2 regions of the Streptomyces sp. RKAG293 genome follow, and region 2 is predicted to be linked to the other one. Evidence: riboswitches for the same ligand, from Rfam matches in the RefSeq annotation. Region 2 holds a riboswitch; the other holds the start of a gene.
What was found. A riboswitch is a leader RNA that binds a small molecule or an ion and turns the genes downstream of it on or off. The one in region 2 is predicted to bind S-adenosylmethionine.
Positions count from the first base shown of each region.

Region 1: linked by a shared signal. The riboswitch ahead of LNW72_RS12565 (aminotransferase class V-fold PLP-dependent enzyme) and the one ahead of thrC (threonine synthase) in region 2 are both predicted to bind S-adenosylmethionine.

Region 1 covers NZ_JAJOZB010000001.1:2,839,780-2,843,176, forward strand. Annotated here, with positions in the region: gene LNW72_RS12565 (aminotransferase class V-fold PLP-dependent enzyme) at 28-1,401, opposite strand; SAM riboswitch class IV at 1,446-1,561, opposite strand; gene trpD (anthranilate phosphoribosyltransferase) at 2,024-3,088, opposite strand; gene LNW72_RS12575 (cytochrome bc complex cytochrome b subunit) at 3,225-3,397, opposite strand, start outside.
Region 2 covers NZ_JAJOZB010000001.1:4,226,366-4,229,762, reverse strand. Annotated here, with positions in the region: gene LNW72_RS18550 (trehalose-6-phosphate synthase) at 1-642, opposite strand, end outside; partial or broken gene LNW72_RS18545 (glucosyl-3-phosphoglycerate synthase) at 743-1,722, opposite strand; SAM riboswitch class I at 1,917-2,058, shown strand; gene thrC (threonine synthase) at 2,076-3,374, shown strand; gene LNW72_RS18535 (ubiquitin-like small modifier protein 1) at 3,371-3,397, shown strand, end outside.

The DNA of each region.
Region 1 (3,397 bases), 1.4 Mb from region 2:
CGGCCGCTTCCCGGCGCAGCCGGCCGCTCAGTCGCGGGCGGGCACGCAGCGGCCGTCCTCGGTGCGGTAGTTCCACTGGGCGCCGTCCCTCACGAGTTCCGTGACGGCGCCCAGGAAGCGGTCCACGTGCTCGTCGGGCGTGCCCGCCCCGAAGCTCACGCGGATCGCGTTGAGCGACTTCTCCCCCGGCTCGGTCTCCGGGGATCCGCACTCGCCCGGCTCGGTCGGCTCGCTGCCCAGCAGGGTGCGGACCAGCGGGTGGGCGCAGAAGAGGCCGTCGCGCACCCCGATGCCGTACTCGGCGGACAGCGCGGCGGCGAAGTGCGAGCTGTTCCAGCCGTCCACGACGAACGAGATGACGCCGACCCGGGGCGCGTCGTCGCCGAACAGCGACAGCACCCTGACCTGCGGCACCTCTGCCAGTCCCGCGCGGACCCGGGTGACCAGGCCCTGCTCCCGCTCCACGAGCGAGTCGAAGCCCGCCTCGGTCAGCGCCCGGCAGGCCGAGGCGATCGAGTACACGCCGATGACGTTCGGCGATCCGGCCTCGTGCCGGGCCGCGGTGGTGTGCCACTCGACGTCCACCCCGCCGTCGGCGCGCCGCGCGACCTTGCGGCTCGCGCCGCCGCCCGCCAGGTACGGCTCGGCCTCCTGCAGCCAGTCCGCCCGGCCGGCCAGCACGCCGGAGCCGAACGGTGCGTAGAGCTTGTGCCCGGAGAACGCCACCCAGTCCACGTCCAGCTCCGCGATGTCCACCGGGTGGTGCGGGGCGAGCTGCGCGGCGTCCAGCACGATGCGGGCACCGTGCGCGTGCGCCGCGTCGGCCAGCTCGCGGACCGGCCACAGCTCACCGGTGACGTTCGAGGCGCCGGTCACGCACACCAGCGCGGGCGCATCGGGGTCGCGCCGCGCGAGCGACGACTCCAGCGAGGCGACGGCCTGCTCCGGGGTGCGGGGCGCGGTCAGGTAGGTGACCCGCGCGTCCCGCCACGGCAGCAGCGACGCGTGGTGCTCGGTCTCGAAGACGAAGACCTGGGTGCCGGCCGGGAGCACCGAGGCCAGCAGGTTCAGCGAGTCGGTGGTCGAGCGGGTGAAGACCACCTGGTCGCCCTCCCGGCAGCCCAGGAAGTCGGCCACCGTCGCCCGGCTCTGCTCGAACAGGTCGGTGGAGAGCTGCGACAGGTACCCGGCCCCGCGGTGCACGCTGCCGTAGTAGGGCGCGTACGCGGCGACGTCGTCCCAGACCCGCTGCAGGGCGGGCGCGCTGGCCGCGTAGTCCAGGGCGGCGTAGGTGACCTCGCCGCCGGTCACCAGCGGGACCCGGACGTCACGGCCGAGCACCTCGAGGGGAGCGGTGGCCACGGAACCGGGGGTGCAGGTGGAAACGGGGTGCACGGACATGACGGAGCTCCTCAGGGACCTGGACCCCGGAAGCATCGCGAAGGGGCCCGCGCTTGCCGTAGACACCTCGCCTACGGCCCGGTCATCACCTGGGGCACCCCGCCACGGACGGAGGGTTGCCGGACAGCAAGCCAGGGCCAAATCGCTGTCACTCGTGACCTGACGAGAAGTATGCCAGCTGTCCTGCCGACGGCAAGCGGCATTCCGCGATGCGGACGGTCCTCCGGACGGGCCGGAGGGAAGCGCGCCGTCAGGACGAGCAGGCCTCGTCCCGGTCCGGGAGCGGGGAAGCCCGCCGTCAGGACGGGCAGGCACCGTCCCGGTCCGGGGGCGCGGAGACCCCCGGACCGGGGAGCGGGAGGCGACCCGGCGAGCGGGTGCTCGGAGCCTGCCCAGCGGAGCGGGGAGCGGGGAGTGACCCACCGGACGGGCGCTGGGGGCCTGTCCGGCGGAGCGGGGAGTGACCCACCGGACGGGTGCTGGGGCCTGTCCGGCGGGCCGTGGGCGGTCCAGGCGCCGTCTGCTGCAGGGGTTCTCCCCGGCCGAAGGCGGGGGAAGCCTCGGCGGGGCTCCCTCCGGCCGAAGGCCGGGAAAGAACCCTTCATGATCCGCCGGAAGGGCGTTACGCGTTGCTCGCCGCTACCCAGCGTTCCAGTGCGATTCTGGCCGCGCCCGAGTCGATGGCCTCGGCGGCGCGGTTGATGCCCTCGGCGATCTGGACCTCCAGGGTGGCGGATCCGGGGTCGAGGGCGACCAGGGCGGCGGCCGAGTTGAGGAGGACCGCGTCGCGGACCGGGCCGCGCTCGCCCGCCAGCAGCCGGCGGGCCACCTCGGCGTTGTAGGCGGCGTCGGCGCCGCGCAGGGCCTCGACGGGGACCAGCGGGATCCCGACGTCACGGGGGTCGAAGGCGACCTGGTCGACCTTGCCGTCCCGGACCACCCACACCTGGGAGGTCGCGGTGGTGGTCAGCTCGTCCAGCCCGTCGTCGCCGCGGAAGACCAGCGCGGAGGAGCCCCGCTCGGCCAGCACACCGGCCATGATCGGCGCCATCCGGGCGTCGGCGACCCCGGTGGCCTGGGCGCGTACCCGGGCCGGGTTGGTGAGCGGGCCGAGGAAGTTGAACGTGGTCTGGGCGCCGAGCTCCCTGCGGGCCTTCGCCGCGTACCGCAGCGCCGGGTGGAACTTCACCGCGAAGCAGAACGTGATGCCCGCCTCCTCGGCGACCTCCACGACCCGCTTCGGGGTGAGCTCCAGATTGACCCCGAGCCGCTCCAGCACGTCCGACGAGCCGCTCTGCGACGACGCGGCGCGGTTGCCGTGCTTGACGACCTTGGCGCCGGTGCCCGCCACGACGATCGCCGACATGGTGGAGATGTTCACCGTCCTGGCGAGGTCGCCGCCGGTGCCGACGATGTCCACCGTCCGGCCCGGCACCTCGATGAGGTTGGCGTGCGCGTACATCGCCCGGACCAGGCCCGACATCTCGTCGACGGTCTCGCCCTTGGAGCGCAGCGCGATGGCGAAGCCGGCGATCTGGACGTCGGTCGCCTCGCCGGTCATGATCTGGTCCATCGCCCAGGCGGTGTCGTCGGCCGTCAGGTCATGGCCGCGCAGCAGCTGGTTCAGTACGCCCGGCCATGAGGGGTTCGCCGAGCTGTCGCCGCCTGCCGGGGTCACAACGCTCATGGTCCACACTCCTGGTGGTCGGGTCGATACTGCGGGCCCAGCCTATCGGTGGCCGGGCACGGCGAAGGGCCCCGTCCATGTCATGGACGGGGCCCTTCGAGGTTGCCGTCAGCCGGCGTGAGGGATCAGCGGGCGATCAGTGGTGGCCGTGGCCACTGGTGATCTCCGCGTGCTCCTCGGGGGTCGGCTTGGGGATCTGGCTGGCCTCGCCGTAGAAGCCGTGCGACAGCTTGGTGCGCAGCTTCGTGATCGGGCCGATCTTGCGTTCCACGCCGTTCTCGTCGACCTCGGGGCCGGTTTCGAGCGGCT
Region 2 (3,397 bases):
GGCGAAGGCCTCGGCCCACCGCCGGGTGAGGAACGCGGCGCGGTCGGCGCCGAGGATGCCGGTGAGGAGCTGCGCGCCGATGTCGTCGGGCAGCAGGCGGTAGTAGTCCGGCGGCGCCCACGGGGTGTGCGAGAAGTGCCCGATGCGGAGGTCGGGCCGGCGCTCGCGCAGCATCGCGGGGGCCAGCGACAGGTGGTAGTCCTGCACGAGGACGGTGGCGCCCTCCGCGGCCTCCTCGGCGAGCGCGTCCGCGAAGGCGGCGTTGTACGTCTCGTAGGAGGCCCAGTCCTGCCGGAAGTCCTCGTCGAAGAGGGGTTCCAGGTGGGTCTGGAAGAGCAGGTGGTGGACGAACCACAGCACGGAGTTGGCGATGGAGTTGTAGGCGGCGGCGAAGACGTCCGGCTCGATGCCGAGCATGCGCGTCTGCGCGTCGCCCTCGCCGCGGCGGACCGCTTCGCGGTCGCCCTCGCTCATGGCGGCGCACACCCAGACGGCGCCGGCGTCGGGGCCGATCGCGCTGAGGCCGGAGACCAGCCCGCCGCCGCCGCGCTTGGCGGTCAGCGTGCCGTTCTCTCCGAGGGTGTACGAGACGGGCCCGCGGTTGGAGGCGACGAGGATCGGGGCTGCGCGGTGAGCGACCATGCCGCCAGCCTAGCCACGTGTCCTGCGACGCAAACGTGGTGGCGGCTTCGCCGCGGGGGTGGATGCGGGGCCGGGCCCTCCGGGAGGGGGCATCGGCGGTTCAGCCCGTGCGGCGTGCCTCGCGGTGGGTCGTGTATTCGGGGATGGTGATCATCGGGGGGCGTTCCTCGGCCGCCACCTGGTGGGTGCGGGGGGCGAAGCCGCCGTCCGGGCCCCGGTCGAACTGGGTGAGGACCGGGCGGACGAGCTGGCCGCGGGCGAGGCGGACCTGGGCGGTGCGGTAGATCGTCGCGGCCATGCGGCCGAGGGCCTGGCCGTCCTGGTGGCGGTGGTGGCGGACACCGACGTCCACCTGGGCCAGCGCGTCGAGGCCGACGGTGTTCAGGGCGTCGATGAGCATGCCGAGCTCGACGCCGTAGCCGACCGGGAAGGGCAGCCTCTCCAGCAGGGAGCGGCGGGCCGCGTACTCGCCGCCGAGGGGCTGGACGAAGCCCGCGAGGAGGGGCCAGTGGAGGTTGAGCAGGGGGCGGGCGACAAGCTCGGTGACGCGGCCGCCGCCGGCCGGCACGATCGTGTCGCCGGTCTCCAGCGGGCGGTCGTACATCGCCTTGACCAGCTGGACGCCGGGCTCGGTCAGGAGGGGCCGATGATTCCGTAGACGAAGCGGGCGTCGAAGTCGCGCAGGTCGGCGTCGATGAAGCAGACGATCTCGCCGCTCGTCACCAGCAGTGACCGCCACAGCACCTCGCCCTTGCCGGGCACCGCGGGCAGGTCGGGGAGTATCTCGTCGCGGTGCACGACCCGGGCTCCGGCGCGCGCCGAGACCTCCGCCGTACGGTCCGTGGAGCCTGAATCGAGCACGATCAGCTCGTCCACCAGGGGCACGGGACCGCTCATGAGCTCGTCGCGGATGGTGCGGACGATCGCACCGACCGTGGCCTCCTCGTCGAGGGCGGGCAGCACCACGCTCACCGTGCCCCGGTCGCCCGCGGAACGCTTGGCCGCGAGCAGCCGGTCGAGGGGCCGGTCGGCGGCGGACCAGGACCGTCGATCGAGCCAGCGCTCCACCTCTTGCAGCACGTGCCTGACTCCCTGATGTGTGTGTCGGGGGCGGAATCCACCCCGTGTGGGGACCCGCGTGACCCATCTCGCGGTTCGGACGACTATCTCAAGTGTCCGGCTCGTCGGTTACAGTCTTGAACAACGCGAGTGACCACCGCATGCCGGGGGTCACCACGGAAAACAAATGCCCGGGTGAGAGCCCGGTGCCACAGCGCTCATCCAGAGGGACTGAGGGAACGGCCCGCAGAAGTCCCGGCAACCCTCCCGCCACATCTCGTCGTCGACGACGCGAGGCCAGGTGGGGAAGGTGCCAATTCCGTCTCGTGGCGATCGTCGCCGCGGGGAAGATGAGGAGAAAGGGCCTCGCCGTCATGGCTGTGCAGACCATCGACAACACCACTGAAGCCACCCCGGACACCGGACCCGCTTTCGGACCCGCCGTAGCGCTCTCCTGCCGCGAGTGCGGAGAACGCGTTCCGCTCGGTCCGGTCTTCGCGTGCCAGGAGTGTTTCGGGCCGCTCGAAGTGGCCTACGACCTCCCCACCGGTGACCCGGAAGCGCTGCGCAAGCAGATCGAGTCCGGCCCGGCGAACATCTGGCGCTACGCGCCGCTGCTGCCCGTTCCGGCGGACGTGGTCGACAAGCCCAATCTGAACCCGGGCTGGACCAAGCTCGTCAAGGCCGACAACCTGGCCCGCGAGCTGGGCGTCACCGGCGGCCTGTACGTCAAGGACGACTCCGGCAACCCGACGCACTCCTTCAAGGACCGCGTCGTCGCCATCGCCCTGGAGGCCGCCCGCACCTTCGGCCTCACGACGCTCTCCTGCTCCTCCACGGGCAACCTGGCGGGTGCCGTCGGCGCCGCCGCCGCCCGTGCCGGGTTCCGCTCCTGTGTGTTCATCCCGCACGACCTGGAGGCCGGCAAGGTCGTCATGGCCGCGGTGTACGGCGGCGAGCTGGTCGGCATCGAGGGCAACTACGACGATGTGAACCGGTTCTGCTCCGAACTGATCGGCGACCCGATCGGCGAGGACTGGGGCTTCGTCAACGTCAATCTGCGTCCGTACTACGGCGAGGGCTCCAAGACCCTGGCGTACGAGATCTGCGAGCAGCTCGGCTGGCGGCTGCCGGACCAGATCGTCATCCCCATCGCGTCCGGATCGCAGCTCACGAAGATCGACAAGGGCCTGCAGGAGCTGATCAAGCTCGGGCTGGTCGAGGAGAAGCCCTACAAGATCTACGGTGCGCAGGCCGAGGGCTGCTCCCCGGTCTCCGCGGCCTTCAAGGCCGGCCTCGATGTGGTGCGCCCGGTGAAGCCGGACACCATCGCCAAGTCGCTGGCGATCGGCAACCCGGCCGACGGCCCGTACGTGCTCGACATCGCCCGCCGCACCGGCGGAGCGGTCGAGGACGTCACCGACGAGCAGTGTGTGGCCGCGATCAAGCTGCTGGCCAGGACCGAGGGGATCTTCGCCGAGACCGCGGGCGGGGTGACGGTCGGTGTGCTGCAGAAGCTCATCGAGACCGGTCAGCTCGACCCGGCCCTGGAGACCGTCGTCCTCAACACCGGTGACGGCCTGAAGACCCTCGACGCGGTCGCTCCGACCACCGGCCCGACCGCCGTCATCCGCCCGACCCTTGCCGCGTTCCGAGAGGCTGGCCTCGCATGAGTGCTTCTGTTCGTATTCCGACC